DNA from 3 places in the Brevibacillus sp. FIR094 genome. Region 3 is predicted to be linked to each of the others. Evidence: riboswitches for the same ligand, from Rfam matches in the RefSeq annotation. Region 3 holds a riboswitch; each other region holds the start of a gene.

Region 1 (4,245 bases), on a different contig from region 3:
TTGAAAACGGACAGATTGTCGACACGCGTCCTTTTCAGAAATTTGCGAAGGGGCATCTAGCGGGAACACTTCACATTCCTTTTAACAAGTCATTCGCCAACTGGGCGGGCTGGATCGTTGATTACGATCGCCCGGTTCATATCCTGGCCACCCCAGATGAGCTGGACGAGATTTTGCAAGCCTTGCATTCCGTAGGGATTGATCATGTCACAGGTTTTCTCGACTGCGACACGCTAATGGAAAGTAAAGCGTCTTCGCTCGAGACAATCGAAGAGGTAACACCGTTGGAGATTGCAGAACGGGTGGAAAAGCGAGAGGTTCACGTAGTAGATGTACGCAATCTGGCTGAGTGGAAGGAAGGACATATTCCGGATGCCCAGCACATCATGCTCGGTACGCTCGCCATGCGGCTGGAAGAGATTCCTCACGATAAGCCGCTTCTCGTACAGTGCCGTTCCGGTGCCCGATCTGCTATTGGTGCAAGCATTCTTAAAGCAAATGGCTTCAAGGATGTCATGAATTTGAGTGGCGGAATCTTGAATTGGCAAATAGACGGCTTAACAGTTGTAGAGCAGGAATAAAACGAAGCGAGATGTTGCAAAGGGTGAGCCTATGACTATCGACCTTGTGATCACACTTTTTGTTATCGGTTTCGCGGGATCGTTTATCTCTGGTCTCGTCGGAATCGGGGGCTCCATCATCAAGTATCCGATGCTTCTGTACATTCCGCCCGCCCTTGGATTGGTTGCTTACACAGCTCACGAAGTATCCGGAATAAGTGCAGTCCAAGTATTTTTTGCCACCCTAGCTGCTGTTTGGAGTCTGCGCAAAGATAAGCTCATTCATTACCAGCTCGTTGTGTACATGGGGAGTGCCATTATTGTCGGGAGCTTGCTTGGAGGATATGGAGGAAAATATCTTTCGGCAGATGCCATCAATTTCGTTTACGCCATTCTGGCCACGATTGCTGTAATCTTGATGTTCCTGCCAAAAAAGCGGATGGACGAACGTGAACAGACCGAGGTTATCTTTCATAAACCAACAGCGGTATTATCCGCTTTGATTGTTGGGGGTGCATCCGGAATTGTCGGGGCAGCTGGCGCTTTTATTTTGGTTCCCATCATGTTGATCATCCTCAAGATTCCGACAAGAGTTACGATTGCTACATCTCTTGCTATCACTTTTCTTTCTTCCATCGGTTCGACGGTAGGGAAATGGATGGCAGGGGACATATTGCTATGGCCGTCTGTGATTATGGTCATCGCCAGCATCATGGCAGCGCCGCTCGGTACGAAGGTCAGCAAACGCTTGGGCACCCGGATTCTCCAAACCATTCTTGCCTTGTTGATCCTAGCCACCACGATTAAGATTTGGGCTGACATCCTGATATTATAAAGAAAAATCAAATGTCATTGAACAGGATTGACATATCCGAGTAAAATGATAAGATAAAAATGAATTTTACGATGTAATTAAATTTCATAGAACGTTCTTATCGAGAGTGGTGGAGGGACTGGCCCGATGAAACCCGGCAACCTTGGTCTGATTGACCTTACGGTGCTAATTCCTGCGGAGTTATTCTGCGAGATAAGAAGGTGGGAACCGACTAATCGCCCCTCTTCTTTTCGGAGAGGGGTTTTCTATATTTTAAATTCATAGTATTCACATCTTTTTACTCGTTATTATATGAAGGAGGAAACAATGTGCTTTATTATGCGGTCAAGCGTGGCTTTCTCATGATCTTGACACTGTGGATGATTGTCACGGTAACGTTTGTGACCATGCACCTGATTCCGGGTGACCCGTTTGCGTCTGATGCCAAAATGCTTCCAGAAGAAGTGGTAAAGAACATGCGGGCGGAGTACAACCTAGATCAGCCAATCACGATACAGTACCTGCTCTATCTGAAAGGATTGCTGCAATTTGATTTGGGGCCTTCTATCCAGTCGAAGACGAGGGATGTGAACACGCTGATTGCAGAGGGATTTCCCGCATCGGCCGTTCTGGGACTCCAGTCGTTTATTGTCGCGCTGGCAGGTGGAATCACACTGGGAATCGTAGCGGCACTCTATCACAATCGAACGCTGGATTTCTTGTCTATGTTTGCAGCCATCATTGGGATCTCCGTCCCCAGTTTTATTCTGGCGCCACTGTTGATCAAGTACTTGGCGGTCAAATGGGAGCTGCTTCCCGTTGCTGCGTGGGGGAGCTGGGAACACTCGATTCTTCCAACGCTTGCGCTCGCTATCGGTCCGCTCGCCATTATCGCTCGCTTCGTACGAGCCAGCATGCTTGAGGTTTGGCAACAGGAATACATAAGCACGGCGGAGGCGAAAGGGCTTGGCACCTTGTCCATTGTCGTTAGACACGGGATACGGAATGCCATATTGCCGGTTCTTACTTTTATCGGTCCGCTATTTGCCAACCTGATGACAGGAACCTTTGTGGTGGAAAAGATTTTCGCTATTCCCGGGCTCGGCAAATACTTCGTGGAAAGCATTTTTAACCGCGATTACCCCGTAATTTTGGGAACGACAGTGTTTTATAGCTTTGTGCTCATTTTTACTTTGTACCTCATCGACCTGCTGTATCGGGTGATTGACCCGCGCATCAGATTGACGAGTGGAGGGAAGTAGCATTATGGCCAATCAGGCAACACAACTGGATTCGCTGTTTCGACCAGTCGACCGAACCCGGCTATCCGAGGAAATTCGGGAACGTCCCAGTCTTGGGTATTGGCAGGAGGTATTGCAGCGAGTATTCCGCAACAAGCTGGCAATGCTCGGGTTCTTCCTGCTCATGGCAGTGGTGACCCTCTCGATCATCGGGCCGATGATCGTTCCCCACAGCCCGCATGAACAGTCATTGACAAAGGGAAATCTGCCACTGTCGGGTGAGCACTGGTTTGGAACGGATGACTTGGGGCGGGACATGTGGGCACGTACCTGGGTAGGTGGTCAAATCTCTTTGTTTATTGGTGTGGCGGCAGCTGCCATCGACCTGGTGATCGGTGTATGCATCGGCGGGATATCCGGTTACATGGCAGGAAGGAACAAGTTGGGCGACCGTGTGGATAACATCCTGATGCGATTAGCTGAAATTCTGTACAGCATTCCGTATCTCCTGGTGGTAATCCTGCTGATGGTGGTTCTGGAGCCTGGACTCGCAACAATCATTATTGCCCTATCACTAACCGGATGGGTCGGCATGGCTCGTTTGGTCAGAGGACAAATCATGCAGATCAAGCGTCAGGAGTTTGTGCTGGCTGCAGAAAAGTTGGGTACCTCTCACGTCAAAATCATCATTAAGCATCTGCTGCCGAATACGATCGGCGTCATCATCGTCAACCTGACCTTTACGATACCGCACGCGATTTTCGCCGAATCGTTTCTTAGCTTTCTTGGGCTGGGAGTGCAGGCACCAACCGCCAGCTGGGGAACCATGGCCAACGACGCGCTGGCCGTTATGCTGAGCGGACAGTGGTGGCGACTGTTTTTTCCCGGATTCATGATTTCCCTTACCATGTTCGCGTGTAACGCGCTCGGGGATGGATTGCAGGACGCACTGGACCCGCGGATCAGGAAATGAGGAGGAGTACATCGTGAAACCATTGTTGGAAGTCGATCAGTTGCGTGTCTCCTTTTGTACGTACGGTGGAGACGTGCAGGCAGTAAGAGGGGTTTCCTTTTCTGTAAAGGAGGGTGAGACGTTGGCCATTGTCGGGGAAAGCGGCTGCGGAAAAAGTGTGACCGCCCGGGCATTGATGGGGATGATTCCTCCGCGATCCGGTCAGGTAAAAGGCGGCAGCATTCGGTTTCACGGGCGTGAACTGACTGGGCTGACGAAGCTGGAATGGCAGCAAGTTCGCGGCTCGCAGATCGGTATGATCTTCCAGGACCCGATGTCCTCGCTGAACCCCACGATGAAAATCGGCCAGCAGATTGCGGAAGGGCTGATCAAACATCGAAAGCAGACGAAGACAGAAGCAAAGGAAGAGACGCTGAAACTGCTTGTGAGGGTAGGCATTCCAGAAGCGGCGAGGCGATTTGAGCAGTATCCGCACGAGCTAAGCGGAGGAATGCGGCAGCGTGTAGGAATCGCGATGGCACTTGCCTGCCAACCCCAGTTGGTTATCGCCGACGAACCGACGACGGCGCTCGACGTGACCATTCAGGCACAGATTCTTCGTCTGATGAAAGAGTTACAGGAGCAGTCGAACACATCGATCATATTGATCACCCACGA
Region 2 (4,245 bases), on a different contig from region 3:
TATGACGTTCATTGTCAGGAGTCAATCTTTGTTTTTGCAGAGAATGTGCAGCAGTTAATCAGAAAAATGAGACGAAGGTGAAACTTTTTTACACTTCCTGCGTGGTAAGGGATGAAGGGGTGTGAACGGCTTGGGAAAGTAGGTCTGGAGGATGTGTACCAGCTGCATGTAAACGATATTTACCGCTATCTTTTCCGGCTGACACGAGATGAGAGGCTGGCAGAGGATCTGACACAGGAAACCTTTTGTCGCGCCTACTCTTCCTTGGATGACTACCGTGGGGGAAAAGTACGACCTTGGCTGTTCAAGGTGGCCTATCACGCTTTCGTAGACGGTTATCGCAGGAAGACGAAACAACGGTTTGCGTTTGTGGAAGCCCTGCCAGAGCGACGTGATCATGCGGCGGTTGATCCGGCAGAGCATGTCGTGAACAAGGAGCTGTGGGAAGTGGCCCATGACTATTTGGAGAGACTTCCAGAAAAGCAGAGACAGGTCATTTTGTTGTCTGCCATGCAGTTTTCCTACGCGGAAATGGCAGAGGTACTCGGGATTGAGTTGGCAGACGTCAAGCGTTCCTTGTTTCGGGGGAGACAAAAGATGCGGCAGTTGTGGAGGGAGGAAAGCTGATGATGAACAAGGATGAGAATAATCGCGAGCAAAGGCTGCTTGCTTATTTGCGTGGGGAAATGGCGGAAGAAGATTCGAAACAATTCGAGGAGGAAATAGCCGCTGACGAGGAATACGCACAGCGGTTGGAGAGGCTTTTGCTGGGGGAAGAAACGGGAGAGGACAACGCGAAGATAAAACAGCCTGAAACGCTGTCGGCTGAAAAACAGCGCGCCATTGTTCGCCGGGGGAAATGGAAAAATCGGTTGAGCAACGCTGGATTCAGCATAGTGCTTCCCTTTTTGGCTGGAGTTGTGTTGCTGATTCTGAATGGCTGGGTTGGGTCATTGATGCATGAAGATCTGTTCCGCGTTGCGAAGTCGATGGTCAATTTTACTCAACCCGGTGTTAGTGTGGGCGGGAGTGGCTCGCAGGTGGGATTGCTATACGGCAATATCAGCATGGAGCTTCGCGAGAGAGTCGGGTTGGAAGATAAGAACGCAGGGCGATTTGAAAGTACAAACGTGCTGTGGAACGTAAATGCCGGGCCGCAATGGACGAATGGAGTCAGGGAGCAAAAGCTGTATTTCCGTTATCCGACAGAGGGGAAAAAGGAGGATACGACGTCTCTCACTTCACCTGCCTGGGCAACGATGGAGAAGCTGCCGGAGGGAACCGTTTCTCAGCTCGCAATTTCCTTCGATCACTTCCTGACGTATGAGGAGTACTATGAACTGGTTTCCCGCTATGTTACCTCTTCGGGACAAGATACGGTTTGGTTTGCGGTAGACACAGGGGTGGAGCGCAAGCAAGCAGAAGACGATGGGGGCAATCGGTTTCTCGGTCCCGGGTACGTGTGGGGGTTTGCTCAGCATGAACTGGACTACGGAAGTGCGTCCATTCGGGTAAACGGGGAAGGGGACAGAAGAATGGCCGCCTACTTGGAAGAGATGAAGTACTTATCTGAGCAAGAAGATATGGCTCGCGATATCGGCAGATCTTTGCTATCTCGTAGCGACCCTCAGATAACCGAACGATACAACTACATGCAGCAAAACGGAGTGCGAATCTACGGCGCCGTCCTCACCGGACCTACGAAAGAACTGCTGAAGCTCAAGGCCGAAAAGTCAATAACGGCCGCGCTTTTAGGCAAGGTAGACTGGTGGAATTGGGATCGCCCTGCGGCATCGGGAACACATTATACCTACTAGTAGCACGGTGCGAATTTTTGCACAAAAGGGTGTTGACATCGTGGAAGCGTTGGTTGTATGATTCAAACTAAATCAAAAACCGAATACGTTTTGGATACCTTATCCAGAGAAGGTGGAGGGACTGGCCCGATGATACCCGGCAACCGACATGACGCCATTCAGACGCGAGGAAGCGACTGATTGACAGGCGACATGCACGGTGCTAATTCCTGCAGAAACAAAAGTAGTCTGGAAGATAAGGGGGACATCAACACGGTTCTTACACGTGACGACAGCGACCTCTTTTCTTCGGGAAAAGAGGTCTTTTTATTGCTCCAGGTACTCAAACAAAACAAGTAGAGATAGAGGAAAAATACGTAGAGGGGAGTTTTGGAATCATGGCATATCGCGCATTGACTGAACAGGAAGCAGTAGAGTACGTAAAAGGAATACCGGGTCTTTTTAGCGATGGAGCAGAGCTGACCAGCCGCGAAATCGGGGATGGCAACCTCAATCTCGTTTTTGACATTCAGGAGCCAGCAACTGGTAAGAGCGTCATTGTCAAGCAAGCACTGCCTTTTGCCCGCGTCGTGGGAGAATCTTGGCCGCTTACGATTGATCGGGCTCGTATCGAGAGCGAGGCACTCCGCATTCAACACAAATACGTTCCAGACCTAGTGCCGCAGGTGTATCATTTCGACGCGGAGCTTGCGCTGACCGTCATGGAAAACATCGGGGACCACATCATCATGCGCAAAGGTCTGATCGAAGGAAAGCGGTACCCGCTATTCGCGAGGCAAATTGGTCGTTTTCTTGCGCAAACCTTGTTCTTCACATCCGATCTGGGCGCACATCCGTACGATAAAAAATCGCTAGTCGGAACATTCATAAATCCAGAATTATGCAAAATCACAGAGGATCTCGTGTTTACCGATCCGTATGAAAATGCACCTACCAACGACTTCAACCCGTTGATTCGCCGGGAAGTCGAGGCGATCTGGAACAACAGGCCGCTGAAGCTGGAAATCGCCAAGCTGAAATACGATTTCCTTACGCGCTCGGAAGCGCTGCTGCATGGTGACTTGCATACCGGAAGTATTTTCATCACGGAAAACAGCTTGAAAGCAATCGATCCAGAGTTCGCTTACTACGGCCCAATCGGTTTTGACATCGGGGCGGTCATTGCCAACCTGCTGCTCAACTACGCAGGACAGCACGGTTTGCAAAAAGATCAAGGAGAACGGGAAGCGTACCGCGAATACTTACTGGAAACGGTCGAGGATGTCTGGAATGAATTCGTTTCGCAATTCGTTCAGCTCTGGCACAAGCACGCCAAAGAGCGCAGCGCACATGTCGAAGGACTGTGGCAAAGCTACGTGAAGCGTTTGATTCAGGATACAGCAGGCTATGCCGGATGCAAAATTTTGCGCCGTGTCATCGGCTTGGCAGGAGTAGCGGACCTGAATGCCATTGAAGACGACCAGACTCGCGCAGAAGCAGAGCGTCTGGCTCTCTCGATTGGAGAAGCGCTGATTCTCGGTCGCGGCGACATAGACGAATCGACAGATATCACGGACATCGTACGCACTGTGACCGAACGTTACTATCAGGAGGCAACGACAGTATGACAACCAGCACCCAATTGGCACCTGTTAAGTGGGAGAATGACGCATTGGTCTTGCTTGACCAGACGCGTTTGCCAGTAGAAACGATCTATTTGAATTTGACTACCTCCGAGCAAGTATGGGGTTCCATTCGCCGCTTGGAAGTGCGTGGTGCACCAGCGATTGGCATGGCGGCGGCTTACGGGCTCTACCTTGGGATTCGTGGCAGTGAAGCGAGTAACTACGACGAGTTTTGGCAGGAACTGAACCAGCAGGCAGACTACCTGGGCTCTTCCCGTCCGACAGCCGTGAATCTGTTCTGGGCGTTGGATCGCATCAAAGCTCGTGTTGAAAAAGAAAGCGGAGCGTCGATTGCCGAGTTGAAGGCGGCAGTGCTCGATGAAGCATTGGTGATTCAAAAGGAAGACGCTGAAGTATGCCGGACCATCGGAGAGCATTTGCTCACTCTGTTGCATGACGGTATGGGAATTCTCACGCACTGTAATCCAGGAGCATTGGCTACAGCAGCGTACGGTACGGCTACCGCTCCATTTTATTTGGCAAAGGAACGCGGCTGGAACCTGAAGGTGTACGCGGACGAAACTCGTCCTGTCCTGCAAGGCGCTCGTCTTACTGCATTCGAATTGCAGCAAGCAGGGATTGATGTGACGCTGATCTGTGACAACATGGCGGCGATGGTTATGTCCCAAGGGAAAGTAGAGGCTGTCATCGTGGGTACAGACCGCGTAGCAGCGAATGGCGATGTCGCCAACAAAATCGGTACGTATGGGGTAGCGGTATTGGCAAAAGCTCACGGCATTCCTTTTTACGTGGCAGCTCCCTTG
Region 3 (4,245 bases):
CGAAACCGATTATTTATGGCTGGATCACTTGCTGCTTGCTTCGCGGTAACTGCTGTAGGCATGCACCAGCAAGGTTGGTTTCCACAGATGCCGAGTGGAAAAAATTTAGCGAGTGCGGTCTCAACGACTGCAACCGATAAAAAAAATACAGAGGCTAAGCAGAACAGCGTAAAGGTGTCGCCGGAAGAGGCTATTTTACCTTTGAAAAAGGCGATCACAGCCATAAGCAAGACAACAATAAGAGTGGATAGCACGAGCCATGGGATCAGTGACATAACCTTACTGGAAGGTAACAATGCACGTGCCAGTGTCGCTTATGATATCCAGACTGGACAAATTGAGAGCTTTATAATCAATGGAGAAAGGCCAGATCCTTACCCAGAGAATTGGGACGAGACGTCCGTAAAAATGCCATCAGCCAAAACTGCCGAGAGTGTAGCGAACGCATTTCTCCAAAGTTTCTTGGGGGAAGAGAGCAAGTCCTATCAGTATCTAGGTACTGATACCTATTTGAATGAGTTTTGGGAAGAAAGCATCTGGCTGAGCGTGAGCTATCAACGAATGGAAAATGGCAAGCCCGTTCCGTACGACATCCTATCTGTACGAATCAATTCGAAAGAGCAAGTCTCGTTTTTCGGGCGATTGAACAAGAGCGAACAAGCTTTTTTCACCAAGCTGACAGCTGCCATGCCCGATTTGAATCCGTCGCTTCTTCTTTTTGATAAAGAGAAGAACCGCGATGGCATGTCATTAGCGGTCGGAAACGTGAATAAGGAGGGGCATCAGGCTTCCCTTCGTATCGTCGGCAATGGCCAAGCCTTGGAATCCTATTCAATCGAGGAGAAGGATAAAAAGGATGAGTCGAGCTGGAAGCAAGCAAAAGGAGCAAAAGCTGTGGAGCAAGAGCGACAGTTCCTGAACAATCTGCTTGGGGCTGATAGCGAGAACTATCGTTTAGAGGATGAGAGCAAGCCAGGTGTGTACCAGCGTTATCATAACGGACTGCCAGTGCTATCGGATGAGATACACATGACAACAGATGAATCTGGTCTCCTTCGCTTTTTCAGGAAGGAGCCTGAGACATTCGACCCTTCGCAGTACCCAGATGTGTCTACCGCGGTTTCTGAAGAGGTCGCCATCCAAGAGCTGAGTGAGCATATGAAGCTTCGATACGTGCAGAATCTTGATGCCAGATCAGATGAAAGAGTAGAAAAAGGCAGGCCTGTCCTGGAGTACACGCCAGGGGTTTCGTTCATGCAAAAGGGACGAGAGGATGGCATGGAGTGGCACATTGACGCGACAAGCGGCAAGATTGCCTATGGAACTGGAGATAACGGCCTTGCATTCGATCAGTTGGATACGAAGGAAGCACATGCGTTTCAATCCCCGAAGGAATACGTCAAGGTTCGCAGCAAGGAGGAGGCAAAAGCACTGTTGCAAGCCGAATTTGGCATACAGGTAGATGACTCGACCTACGGAGAGAATAAGATTGATCGCAATGGCCGCAAGGAATATGTCTGGAATGATAAAAATGACAAGTATATCGGCGTAGAAGTCATTGGAGAAACAGGCAGTGTCGTCGGGCTGGGAACACCGCGTTCTAATACGGCAGTGACAGTTAATCGTAAACAGGCGGAAGAGGCTGCACTCGCCTTCCTGCATAAATACGTCGATCCCGGCGTAACAGAAGTACAATTGGCGCAAGTCATACAGCCAGGTGGAGCCAATCCGGTGTCATCCGGCGAATGGGAATTCCGATATTTTATGAGCAAAGACGGGATTCCTGTCCTGGACGATGATAATCCGGATGCGGCTTATTCAGTGACGATTGACCCGTCCACGGGCAAAGTGACGAAGTTTCATAACTTCCGTGAGACGCACGATTTGGTTGAACTGCCCGTATCTGACAATATCGTCTCCAAAGACAAGGCAGTCCAAGAATTTTTACGCGTCATGCCTTTGAAGTTGGTCTACTTGATGAAAGATGTAGATAGGAAGACATTACGCCAACCAAAACTGGCGTATGTGCCATGGAGCAACGAAGAGTTGGCAAATAAAACGGTTACCATCGATGCAGTAACAGGCAAGATCATCGTCGACTAAAACGAAAAAAAGGCTATCCCGCAGCCATTCCTGATGGCTTTTGGGATAGCCTTTTTTAAGCGCTTATCTAACAGTCGTCACACGAGCACCCAATAATTACCAACAGGATAAACAGCACGAGCACGATTGCGAAGCAGTCACCGAAGAATCCGTTTCCGCAGAATGATGTACTCATCTTTGTTTCCCCTCCTTTCCGTTATACTCCAGTCTATACACGAATGCCGTTATTGGACTGGGCGGATGCCCAGCTTAGGCAAAAATGGGCGCGTAAGAGGAGAGGCTCAGTAAAAAATAGACAATTCACAATTGACGGGAAGACAAAGGGGGTGTTAAGATACTTGCAAACATTCAAGACATTTCGCAAAACAACTAAATGACAAGTGTACGACTCTTATCCAGAGAGGCAGAGGGACTGGCCTGATGAAGCCTCGGCAACCGGTAAAAATCCGGTGCCAATTCCAGCAAAGCTACGTGCTTTGAAAGATAAGAGGATGTCTCAGGCGTTTTCGTATCTGCTGACAAATCCTCTTCTTTCAAAGAAGAGGATTTTTTTATTTACCCAATTACGGAGAATAAGCCGATGCAAGGTAGAAAAGGGGCACGTCAATGAAACCAACTTTTCGCGAACAACTTTCCCGGAAAATTCTGATTCTGGACGGTGCAATGGGCACCATGCTTCAACAGGCAAACCTGACTGCTGATGATTTCGGCGGTGAAGCCTATGATGGCTGTAATGAACTCCTGAACTTGACCAGACCAGATGTGATCCGTTCCATTCACGAGAAATATTTAGAGGCGGGCGCAGACATCGTTGAGACAAATACGTTTGGTGCTGCTTCCATCGTTTTGGCTGAGTACGATGTGCCAGAGAAAGACCTTGAGATTAATATAGCGGCAGCCCGCTTGGCCAGAGAAGCGGTGGATGCCTATTCTACAGCGGAGTGGCCGCGTTTTGTAGCAGGTGCAATGGGACCTACGACCAAAACCCTTTCGTTGACAGGCGGTGTCACGTTCGAGGAACTGGTCGAGGCGTATTATCGTCAGGCAAAAGGTCTGATTCTTGGTGGCTCCGATGTTCTTCTTTTGGAAACCTCGCAAGACACGTTAAACGTCAAGGCTGGCGGAATCGGGATTCGCAAAGCTTTTGAAGAGCTTGGACAGGAGCTCCCGGTGATGCTGTCAGGTACGATCGAGCCGATGGGCACAACGCTGGCGGGCCAAAACATCGAGGCGTTTTACATCTCCTTGGAGCATATACAGCCAGTCTCCATTGGTCTGAACTGTGCGACAGGACCAGAGTTCATGCGTGATCATCTGCGGACACTGTCAGGAATTGCCCAATGTGCGGTTAGCTGTTATCCGAACGCAGGCTTGCCAGACGAGAACGGCCATTACCATGAAACGCCACAGGGACTTGCCTCGAAAATGCTGGCGTTCGCTGAACAAGGCTGGATAAACGTCGCTGGCGGTTGCTGCGGAACAACGCCTGACCATATTCACGCAATGGCAGAAGCATTGAAAAACTGCAAACCGCGCAGTGCAGCTGTAGAACCGCTGAGCGCAGTCTCCGGGATCGAGGTCGTTTACGTCGAAGATGACAATCGCCCCCTGCTAGTAGGGGAGAGGACCAATGTTATCGGTTCTAAAAAATTCCGTGAAATGATTGCAGCTGGTCACTATGAAGAAGCATCTGATATTGCCCGAGCACAAGTGAAGCGAGGCGCACATGTCATCGATATATGCTTGGCTGACCCCGACCGTGATGAATACGAAGATATGGAAAAATTCCTACAGTTTATCGTGAAAAAAGTAAAAGCGCCCCTCATGATCGACTCGACAGATGCCAAGGTCATGGAGCTGGGACTTCGCTATTCGCAAGGGAAGGCCATTCTCAACTCGATTAACTTGGAAGACGGCTTGGAGCGATTTGAGGAAGTGGTTCCACTTATTCACAAGTTCGGTGCCTCCATTGTCGTTGGAACGATTGAGGAAGCGGGTATGGCTATCACTCGCGAAAAGAAGCTGGAGGTCGCGCAACGCTCGTACGACATTCTTGTCAACCAGTATGGCATAAAGCCACAGGATATTATTTTCGATCCACTCGTCTTTCCAGTAGGGACAGGGGATGAACAATACATCGGC

The links. A riboswitch is a leader RNA that binds a small molecule or an ion and turns the genes downstream of it on or off. The one in region 3 is predicted to bind S-adenosylmethionine.
Region 1: another riboswitch for S-adenosylmethionine. It lies ahead of ACQ5DJ_RS04030 (ABC transporter permease); the one in region 3 lies ahead of metH (methionine synthase).
Region 2: another riboswitch for S-adenosylmethionine. It lies ahead of mtnK (S-methyl-5-thioribose kinase); the one in region 3 lies ahead of metH (methionine synthase).

Annotation. Positions count from the first base shown of each region.
Region 1 is NZ_JBEAES010000003.1:264,827-269,071, forward strand. It holds gene ACQ5DJ_RS04020 (MBL fold metallo-hydrolase) at 1-581, shown strand, start outside; gene ACQ5DJ_RS04025 (sulfite exporter TauE/SafE family protein) at 613-1,395, shown strand; SAM riboswitch class I at 1,490-1,594, shown strand; gene ACQ5DJ_RS04030 (ABC transporter permease) at 1,704-2,636, shown strand; gene ACQ5DJ_RS04035 (ABC transporter permease) at 2,641-3,588, shown strand; partial or broken gene ACQ5DJ_RS04040 (ABC transporter ATP-binding protein) at 3,602-4,245, shown strand, end outside.
Region 2 is NZ_JBEAES010000004.1:179,014-183,258, forward strand. It holds gene ACQ5DJ_RS04895 (sigma-70 family RNA polymerase sigma factor) at 112-627, shown strand; gene ACQ5DJ_RS04900 (anti-sigma factor) at 627-1,817, shown strand; SAM riboswitch class I at 1,914-2,059, shown strand; gene mtnK (S-methyl-5-thioribose kinase) at 2,195-3,424, shown strand; gene mtnA (S-methyl-5-thioribose-1-phosphate isomerase) at 3,421-4,245, shown strand, end outside.
Region 3 is NZ_JBEAES010000015.1:17,462-21,706, reverse strand. It holds gene ACQ5DJ_RS15105 (YcdB/YcdC domain-containing protein) at 1-2,103, shown strand, start outside; gene ACQ5DJ_RS15100 (YjcZ family sporulation protein) at 2,171-2,278, opposite strand; SAM riboswitch class I at 2,492-2,593, shown strand; gene metH (methionine synthase) at 2,710-4,245, shown strand, end outside.